One region of the Paenibacillus sp. FSL R5-0623 genome, then DNA from elsewhere that is predicted to be linked to it. Evidence: predicted binding sites of a transcription regulator. Region 1 holds the regulator's gene; the other holds the start of a gene.
What was found. Region 1 encodes Rex, which represses fermentation and respiration genes when NADH is low (regulators of the CRP and FNR family bind a similar motif). Its sites were predicted from a motif close to TTGTGAAATATTTCACAA; they were not measured.
Positions count from the first base shown of each region.

Region 1 (5,383 bases):
ACGTCGCTTTTGATTTTCACTTTTTGCAGAATGCTCTCGACCGTTGCGGTTATTTGCCGTTCACTGGCCGCATTCTGGACACGATTGATTTTCTGAAGATTACATTCCCATCACTGGGTTCTTATCAACTCGGTTATGTGTCTTCCGAATTTGGATTTCAACATGATCGCCCTCACCAGGCAGACAGTGATGCACTGGCGACAGCCTATGTGTTGCTCAAGTGTCTGGATGAGTTAAAGGAATTACCGCTCATAACGATTCAGCGCCTCAGTGACCTGTTTTCACCAGAAGACAGTGATTTGGGTTGGTTTTTGGACGGAATGCGCAGTGAGAAGGAAGCAGAGCCGATTCAGGACCTAGACGGACATACCTATTATCGTCAGCTTGCTCTTAATGTAAGTGATTGGACTGATATTGGTGCACCACGCGATGAGCGGGAGGCTAACCCCCTTGATGGTGTAAGCTTCGAACAGTTTATGGACCAGGTTCGGGAGAACCTGAAGGATACGCTGGATCATTACGAGGAGCGTGAAGCGCAGACTCAGATGTTCAGTAGTGTAAGGCAAGCCCTGGATGAAGAGAAACATCTCTTGATCGAAGCAGGAACAGGCACTGGTAAATCTCTGGGTTATCTCTTGCCTGCTATTTACGAAAGTGTGAAGCAAGAACAGAAAGTTATGGTTAGCACGCATACAATCAATCTGCAGGAGCAATTGAGAGAGCGAGACATTCCGATGCTAACCCAAGTGGTTCCGTTCCCGTTTAAAGCCGCTGTCTTCAAAGGACGTGGACATTACCTGTGCCTGCGCAAATTTGAACACAAAATCAATAAACGTGAATTCGCCACACCTAAAGAGGATTATTTCACAGCAGCTCAGATGATTGTCTGGCTTACGCAGACCGAAACCGGAGATGATGAGGAACTTAACCTTAGCGGACGCGGAGGGGACTTCTGGGAGACGGTACAGAGCGAATCTGAGTCTTGTCTGGGAAGATCATGTCCATGGTTCCGCAAATGTTTCTACCATCGTGCCAAACATGAGGCCGGGTTGTCAGATATCGTAATCACCAATCACTCCAAATTATTTACGGATGTGAAAGCCGCGCATCAGCTGCTGCCAGCCTATGAGAGTCTTGTGATCGATGAGGCACATCATCTGGAGGATGTCGCTGGTAAACATCTTGGAATGCATATGAAATATTTCACCTTGGTTCATACACTGACCCGCCTGTTTAAAGACAGTCGGAATGGTCAGCTGCCTATGCTTCGTTCCCAGTTATCCGGGCATGAAAATTCAGTGCAATGGGGCTCCATGGTGGATCAGATGTTCCCGCTGGCTGTTGAGGTCAAGGAACTGTGGGATCGTATGAGCGATGCCTTGTTCGGTCTGTTGCCTGAACGGAGTGATGCTTCACCGGGAGAGACGGGGCAATTTTCACTGCGTCTGAAAGCATCTCAGAAACCGGCAAAATGGGAGGAGTTGCAGGATCTGGAGAACCAGATCTATGTGACTCTGGGTGATTTGGTTCGCAAAGGGGACAAATTGCTGCTTGAGGTGAAAGAGGATCAGGATGATTATCAATCGGATAGTCTGATCACGGACATTACAGGATTGTTGAAAGATCTGACCACATTGAAGGAGAATCTACGTTTCTTCATGCGCATGGATGATGCCAAAACGGTATACTGGATGGAAGCTAGCGGCCAGTTCCGAAGTAAATCTCTCCAGCTGTATGCCGTACCTGTAGATGTCAGTGCACAGCTTAAGGATTTGTTTTTTGACAAAAAGAAAAGTGTTGTGCTTACATCGGCTACGCTCTCTGTGGATAAGTCATTCCAGTTCATGATTGAACAGCTTGGCTTGCAGGAAGCTTCCGAGAATAATCGGCTGTTAACTTCTATGCTGCCATCACCTTTCAACTATCGCGATCAGGCACTTCTGGTGATTCCGCGTGATTTCCCAAGTGTGAAGGGAAGTGTGGGTGATGCGCACTTTGTTAATATGCTGGTGCAATCACTCGCAGAGACGGCAATTGCTACGCGGGGACGCATGATGGTTCTGTTTACTTCATACAAGATGCTGCGACAGGTCTATGATCCGCTGAAAGAAGCTCTTTCTGGTAACGACATCTCGTTACTTGGGCAAGGCGTGGATAGTGGAAGCCGATCCAAGTTGACTCGCAGGTTCCAAGATGCCAAAGCAACGGTACTTCTGGGCACTAGCAGCTTCTGGGAGGGTGTAGATATCCCTGGAGAGGCGCTAACCTGTCTCGCTATTGTGCGACTGCCTTTCCAGCCACCGAATCATCCGTTAGTGGAAGCCAAGAGTGAGTTGCTTCAAGAACAGAAGAAAAATCCGTTCATGAAACTGTCTGTGCCACAAGCGGTTATTCGTTTCAAACAGGGATTTGGCCGATTGGTTCGTACAGCAAAGGATAGAGGAATTGTCATTGTTTATGATACACGGGTGATTGAAGCGTACTATGGTAAATTCTTTTTATATTCATTACCTGGTCCCAAAATGGAGCATATGCTCACGGAGCAAATGGTTCCACGAATTACTGAGTGGTTGGAAAAACCTGCTAATGGACAAAAATAATGGTTGTTTTGTTCGTTACATCATTGCATGACACTATTGTTTGGCGTTAAACTTTATTAGATATTCCCGTATCCGATTTAAGCAGTTGCACGCAAGAACTTATAACCTAAATTACAAGGAGCATTCTGTATAAAATGTCACGTTTATCTTTGAGTTTATACAGAATGCTCATCTTTTCATCTATTATTTTATCGTGGCCTTGGTAAGGGGGAGCAAGAATGAAATCGGATAAAATTTCGGAAGCGGTGGTACGACGTCTGCCTGTATACTTGCGTTATTTGAACGAGTTGCATCAGCGTGAGGTGGCTACTGTTTCTTCTCAAGAGCTTGGACAGAGGCTGGATCTGAATCCGGCCCAAATTCGTAAAGACCTGGCTTACTTCGGTGATTTTGGTCGTAAAGGGATCGGGTATGATGTATCCTATTTGATCGAGAAAATTCGTCACATTCTCAAGATCGATCAGCAAATTAATGTAGCTCTGGTAGGCGCGGGTAATCTAGGTCAAGCCTTGTCCAACTACAACGCATATCTGAAAGACAACATGAAGATTGTTGCTGTATTTGATGCATATGGACCGAAGATTGGTAGTCAAATCAACAGTTTGACGGTAAAACCAATGGATGAATTGACGGAAGCGGTTAAAACGGATAACATCCGCATCGGAATTATCACGGTTCCGGATACGGAAGCCCAAAATGTAGCCGATCAGCTTATTGAATCCGGAATCGAAGCGATCCTTAATTTTGCACCAACAATTCTAAAAACACCGCCGCATATCCGCATTCACCATGCTGACTTTACAACGGATCTGCTTAGTTTGGCCTATTACTTGGAGACTGGAAAGGACGACGAGGAAGATGACAACAAATAGATGGGTAATCCACAACGGCAAATTTGCCGTTAATGAAGGCGGCACAACATGGAACGTGGTCCAAGGATACATGGTTGTTGAGAATGACAAGATTGTGCATATTGGTGAGACATTGCCGGATGAAGACAAAAATAGTACCAAAGTAGATGGAAAAGGACTGTTCTTCCTGCCGGGTCTGATCAATACGCATGGTCATGCAGCGATGTCGTTGCTCAGAGGGCACGGAGACGATCTTGCATTGCAAGTATGGTTGCAGGAAAAAATGTGGCCGATGGAAGCGAAAATGACTTCAGAAGATGTATATTGGGGAACCTCGCTATCGGTGCTTGAAATGTTGAAAGGCGGAACTACAGCTTTCCTGGACATGTATGATCACATGGATCAAGTTGCCAAAGTTGTGGAGCAATCAGGCGTTAGAGCAGCACTGGCACGTGGTGTAATCGGGCTGTGCTCGGAAGAAGAGCAATTGCGGAAGCTGGAGGAGTCGGCAGCGTTTGCACGTGAGTGGAATGGACAGGCAGATGGTCGTATAACAACTGTAATCTCGCCACATGCCCCATATACATGCCCTCCTGACTACATAGAGAAGCTTGTACAGGTCGCGAATGACCTAAACCTTCCTCTCCATACACATATGTCTGAAACGCTTCGTGAGGTGGAGCAGAACGTGGCTGATTATGGACTGCGTCCTGTGGCACATCTAGAGAAACTGGGATTTTTCTCTCGTCCATCCCTGGTTGCACATGCGGTGCATCTGAATGACGAAGAAATTGAAATTTTGGCTCGTCATGATGTGGCTGTATCCCATAACCCGGGAAGTAACCTGAAACTCGCTTCCGGTGTTGCGCGGGTACCTGCGTTACTGAAAGCAGGAGTTACCGTGTCACTCGGAACAGACGGACCGGCAAGCAACAACAACCTGGATATGTTCGAGGAAATGAGACTGGCTGCATTGATCCACAAAGGTGTATCTGGTGACCCGACGGCTGTGCCAGCAGGCGAAGCGTTACTCCTCGGAACGTCATACGGTGCCAAATCCATTTTCTTGAACAATACCGGAGCACTTGAGGTCGGCATGAAGGCTGATTTTATCGCTCTTGATATTGAACAGGCACATTTCTATCCACATACAGACCTGATCTCACATACGATCTACTCGGCTTCTGCCAAAGATGTTGAGCACGTATGGGTGGATGGAAAACAAGTGGTCAAACACGGCGAATGTCTGACGCTGGATGAAGAACGCATTTTGCGTGAGTCTCAATTGGCATTTGATGGTCTGCTTGCTCGTTAATTGCAGGACAGAGCATCATAGGGAAAGGAAGTTCGGCTTTTGAAGAAAAAAAAGAAGTGGATATGGATTTCGCTGCTTGCACTGGTTCTGATTCTGTTTGGACTTCAGCGTTATTACGTCTATGTCACGCAGGACCAGCGCAAGGAAGAAGCGCTCGCTATACAGGCAGCACAGAAGCAACTGGGCATTACATCCTATGATGAATTGCGCAAGTACATCTGGGGAGACAAAGAAGGCTCTGACAACATCTACTGGACCCTGATCGGCAAAAATAAGGATAATCAGGATGTTATGGTCTGGGTTAAATTCGATGCAAACAATCAACCGGCTAAGGGTGGAAACGCTGTACACAGTGAGCTGCTGCAGAATGGCATGTCCGAAGCACAGATCCGCAATCGCTTCAGTTCTGAAGTTCCTGCCGGTGAGATTAAACGAATCATGCCCGGAGTTGTGAATGGAATATATGTGTGGCAAGTGTATTATAAAGACGGTACGCATAACCACTATCGCTTTTATCGTTTTAGCAATGGAGAACAGGTGGACCTGATCTACACACTCCCGAACAGCTAGAACAAATAGAGTGACATAACTAGAGAATTAAAGAAATGAAAGAACCG
Region 1 covers NZ_CP150233.1:4,310,371-4,315,753, reverse strand. Annotated here, with positions in the region: gene dinG (ATP-dependent DNA helicase DinG) at 1-2,600, shown strand, start outside; gene MKY92_RS18795 (redox-sensing transcriptional repressor Rex) at 2,819-3,472, shown strand; gene MKY92_RS18790 (amidohydrolase) at 3,459-4,766, shown strand; gene MKY92_RS18785 (DUF5590 domain-containing protein) at 4,806-5,336, shown strand.

Region 2 (5,383 bases), 2.2 Mb from region 1:
AACAACGTCGCATACCAGTGCGGGAAGGCGGCAAACATCGCGCCCCCCGCCGTAATCAGCCATACTTCGTTACCATCCCAGAACGGACCAATCGAGTTGATCAGGGTCCGGCGTTCACGGTCTGTTTTGGCAATAATGCCTGTGGACATCCCCACACCAAAATCAAAACCTTCCAAAAAGAAGAAACCGACAAACAATACGGCAATCAGCAGAAACCACAACTCACTTAGTGACAACGGAATAACCTCCATCCACGCCGAACGGATCGGCCGATTCATCGTGATCTTCCGGCTTCTCGACCGCAAATGGTCCTGCCTTGATCTCACGTACGAACAGGTATACCATCACGATTCCGAGAACCTTATACGCAGCGGTAAAAGCGATGGTCGAGAACAGGATCATGCCTGCGGATACGTTTGGTGAAACCCCGGCTTCGGTAGTCATATAACCAAATACCGTCCATGGCTGTCTTCCAACCTCGGTCATGATCCAACCTGACGTATTGGCGATAAACGGCAAAGATATGGCAAATACCATCAGACGCATAAACCAATTTCCAGCGACCTCCAGCTTCTTACGCATGGCCAGAAACGTACCGTATAGCGCCAGTGCAATCATCAATCCACCGGCTGCAATCATAATTCGGAAACTCCAGAACGTTGTCCGTACCGGCGGGATGTAGTCCCCCGGTCCATACGTCTGCTCATACTCGGCCTGAAGCTCCTTCATGCCTTTGACACTACCGGAGAACTTGCTGTAAGACAGGTAACTGAGTAATCCGGGGATTTTGATCTCACCCGTGTTCTCCTGTTTATCCGGATCGATAAAGGCGACCACCGTCCATGGGGCCGGATCTTCTGTCGTTGTCCATGTGCCCTCACTGGCTGCCATCTTCATCGGCTGTGTCTCCACCAGATATTGCGCCTGGAAGTGCCCCGAGAAAGCGACACCGATTGAAGAAACCAGAGCGATAATGATCGCAATATTAAACGATTTGCGGAAGATCTCCACATCCTGCTTTTTCATCAATTTGTAGGCACTAATACCCGTTACAACGAAGGCCCCTGTCATCAATGCCCCAAAGATTGTATGTGGGAACTCAACGAGAAGCTGACCATTTGTGATGAGTGCAAAGAAATCATTCATCTCGGCTCGGCCGTTGTTAATCTCAAACCCGACAGGATGCTGCATAAATGAATTAGCTGCCAGAATCCACAGCGCGGACAGGAATGTGCCGACAAATACCAGCCAGATGCAAGCCAGATGCACTTTTTTGGACAAACGATCCCATCCAAATATCCACAAACCAATAAATGTAGACTCCATAAAAAACGCGAGTAACGCTTCAATAGCCAGTGGCGCACCGAACACGTCCCCCACGAACCGAGAGTACTCAGACCAGTTCATGCCAAACTGGAACTCTTGCAAAATACCTGTGACTACCCCGACGGCAAAGTTAATCAAGAACAGCTTGCCCCAGAACTTGGCCATCGTTTTGTAGATCTCCTTACCCTTAACAACGTACAACGTCTCCATGATCGCAACCAACAGTACAAGACCGATGGATAGCGGCACAAAAAAGAAATGGAAAATCGTTGTAAGTGCATATTGGATACGCGATAACATAATCGGATCCATACCGTTACCCCTTCTTTCTGTTCACTTCGCAGTATGCGTATTTGGCATTGAAGCTGCACCTTCGCTGTCTGTCCGCCAAATACGTTGATGAACGTATTGTGCCAGATTACCTATTTTCTACATGTGAGAATTATCACAATCTTCGTCTCTAGCGCAAAAAAAAGTGATCCTGGTCACATAAAAGATAAAATTCAGCCTATTATCACAGCTTGCCAACTGCATCTATTCATGGAAGATACTCATGTTTGGGACGGAATGCCCATATGTTAGTCTCAGGCATATCATGCGAAGTACCGTGAGGGCTTTACATATGAAGTGAAAACATGAAGTACATGCAGAGTGAATGACGCACCATATTACAGTCAAGGTGAGGTGAACGATTCATGGAAAAACCTGCGCCATTACCAGGTGAAGACTCCGAAGTCAGCCTGGATAAGGCCAGTACAACACAGTCCCCGGTCCGATATGTTCTCTTCCCTTGCAAAGGGGGCTGGTCATCCTTTCCCTATCCCGATATTGCTGCACTGCTGTCGATCGAGGGAGAGGTCTACTACGTCAGCAGCCTGACGCAAACAGAAGATGTACCTCCAGTCATTACCGTCATCTCCCTCCCTGAAGCCGAGCAGCTATTGCTGAAACCTCGCACCGTAGCCGTAGTCGCCCATCCCTACTGGCTAATAGCTACGGCTTCGCTGGAGCCTGAGCTATGTATTGCCCTGCTCCCTGAGCCTGCTGGAAACGAAGCAGAATCTCCGCTATGGGAGAGCAGTATTTCCAAACTGGTCGGCATCGCCGATCTGGTCGGCACATCCTCCGAAACACGTTATATGAAGCTGCTTTTCCAAGGCGTACGTGCCATCTGGCTGGGCGGCGAAGACCCTGCACCTGCGGGGACGATGCAAAAAGATGATCTCGAAGTCCCTCTCCGGGACTACGAACTGTTCTTCCTGCATGCGCTGCGGCAGATCCTGTCAGGCACTCCGGATAGCGTCACCCTGCTTCAATGCAGTGTACGTGCCGACTTCTACCGACAGCTCCGAGCCAAAGCAGGTGCACATGAGACGATATCCTTTTTGCTGGCAGCCTATGAGTACTTGCTTGAAGATCCGCGGGCCGTCCATTCGTTGCAAGAGTCCTTCACCCATGCGGTCATGAATGGTCGCAGTGATTGTGTAATCTCCCATTATCGATTCCTGTCTGCCATTCATGCCCGGGCCGGACAGTTGGAGGACGCCCTGCGGGTGTACGGAATTAGTGCAGCAGATGAACAAGAACGGCATCATTATGAACAGTTATGTCGCTGGCTGGAGGCGGGAGAAGATCAGCTTGTACGAGCGGAACTACTGCGTATGAACGATGATTACGGGAATGCCCTGCGTATCCTGGACGAACTTGGCGGAGAAACCGCGAGACATTGGAAATTCCGCATCTTCCATGAGACTGGACGTGTGGAAGAGGCACTGGCTCTGGTGCATGCAGTCGATATTCAGAATGATGCCAGTCGCCTGGATTATCAGCAATTATCCGGCAGTGCGCTGGCACTGCGAGGGGAACGACACGGGGCAGTCCGACATTTCCTTGAGACAGCACTGGAGGATGAAGATGCGCTGGCCCGGATTGTCGAGCTGGAGCTGTTGGATCTTGCTGTACAGCAATTGCTTGGGGAGGTGCCATGATGCTGGACCCGAAGAAGCGTAGACAACAGTTGAATGGGCCAATGGTGCACAGGGATATCCGAACCGAACCCACTTACACGCCAACCGAAACAGCTGATCGAACACATACAGACGCATTGGAAAATGGAGATCACACGCCGGATCATGCGCAACCAACGCAGGACACCCGAAGCCAAGTGCATCACTGGGGCGACACACAAGGTCAGGAAGAACAGAATGCTGCTATAACACAAGAGGAAACAAGTGTATTCAAAGAGCCCTTCTCCATTCGTCGGGTTCGCAAAAGCAAAGGCAACAAGCTCACCGCCATGCTCCAGGTTCGCAATGAGCGTGGCCGATACCTGGAAGAAGTATTGCATGATCTGAGTGAGTTCGTGGATGAGATCGTGATTGTGGACGATGCCAGCACAGACGGAACCCCGGACATATGCAAAGCCTATCCAAAGGTAGTCCGTCTGGAGGTATTGGAGAAACCGCTGTTCGCCGAGGAATGGCGGCTTCGCAACACCTTATGGCAAGCGGCGGCGGGAACACGTCCCGACTGGTTGCTCTCCGTTGATGCGGATGAGCTGTACAGCTCAGAGGCCAAGAAAGCCATACGCACTCTGATTAATCAGGAGTATGCAGACTGGTTTGCATTCCGTTTCTACGACATGTGGGGTGGCCGGACCCACTACCGGGAAGATGATCTCTGGTGTCTGCATAAGCGGCATACCGCTTCACTTGTACGTTATATGCCTGGATATCCTTATTTTTATCCACAACAGAATCATCATGTTCCCCGTCTTCCCTTGTCCTGCACTGTATTGCCTGGAGTCAGCACGGAATTGAAGGTTCAGCATCTCGGTTGGGCAGGCAGTCTGGAGGACCGGGTTCGTAAATATTTGCGTTACAAACGTATTGATCCTAGCGGTGAGTGGGGTAATCTCGCACATTACGAGTCTATTCTCGATCCGGAACCTCGGCTGATTCCCTGGAAGGAGGGACCGTGAGATGGGCGTGGTGAGTATTCTGACACATAGTTTCACCGACGGGTACAACCGGGAATTCGGTCGTGTATTTGGTGGTGGACTGGAGCGATATATTCTGGATCTGTGCAGTGTCATCCGAGGACTCGGGCATATTCCCGAGGTTCATCAGCTGTCCTATTTTGAAGCATTCCAGACTCGGACGGAGCAGATTGACGTATTTGGTTATTCGTACGACATGGATAATGTACCGGAAGCCTTTGACCGGATGGCAGCAGCAGCGCGCGGCCCAGTGATCTATGCCAGCTGTCTGTGGCAACCCATCACCTACAAACCCGGCAGTCTTGGCATCTGTCACGGCATTAACTGGGATCGTCCCGGACTGCCACTGGAGACCAAACAACAAGTCGCGGAACATATTCAACTGGCTCTGGATGGACTCGTGCGCATTGTATCCGTGGATTCCCATTTCCAGACTTTTTGCCGGGCTGCGTGCACCTATACCGATCCAAGGCAGGTTGTCCTGATTCCCAATGCAGTGGATACATCCTATTTCACACCAGCCCCGCCAACGCGGACCTTCGAGCAGAAACAGGAAGACGAATGGCTTGTCGCATGGAAGAATGATCTGGCGAGTCATGAAGAAAATGTTGGTGCAGTTATATCAGGAGTGCAAGCTGTAGAAGGCAAGGATGGAACGAGTGGTGCTGGAGCGAACAGTGGTAAGGCTAACAGAGATGGAGGTGGAGATACAAATAGCGATCAAGAACGAGAGGGGAAGGAGACGGTAGATTTCCATTTACAGTTATCGAAACTGGAAGAAGTCGAGGCAGATGGCGAAACGTATAGGTTTGCTCATAACCACCGGAATTCAACGGATTGGGCTACGGAGATTCTAGTAGAAGCAGATGCTGAGTATCAGGTTAATGTCCCCATTCAGGGACAGGTTGAAAAGAAAACTGTGGATGCCCGTATAACCTCTCCCCGTCCAATTCGCATTATCTATCCACGCCGCATCAGCATGGAACGGGGTATTATTCCAATGATGCTGGCGGCAGATAAACTTCTTGGAGCCTTTCCGGATCTGGAGATTGAATTTGC
Region 2 covers NZ_CP150233.1:6,557,225-6,562,607, forward strand. Annotated here, with positions in the region: gene cydB (cytochrome d ubiquinol oxidase subunit II) at 1-278, opposite strand, end outside; gene MKY92_RS28690 (cytochrome ubiquinol oxidase subunit I) at 223-1,638, opposite strand; gene MKY92_RS28695 (hypothetical protein) at 2,022-3,314, shown strand; gene MKY92_RS28700 (glycosyltransferase) at 3,311-4,306, shown strand; gene MKY92_RS28705 (glycosyltransferase) at 4,308-5,383, shown strand, end outside.
Region 2: a site for Rex is predicted at 1,760-1,777, ahead of MKY92_RS28690 (cytochrome ubiquinol oxidase subunit I). Genes of this name have one in related genera too.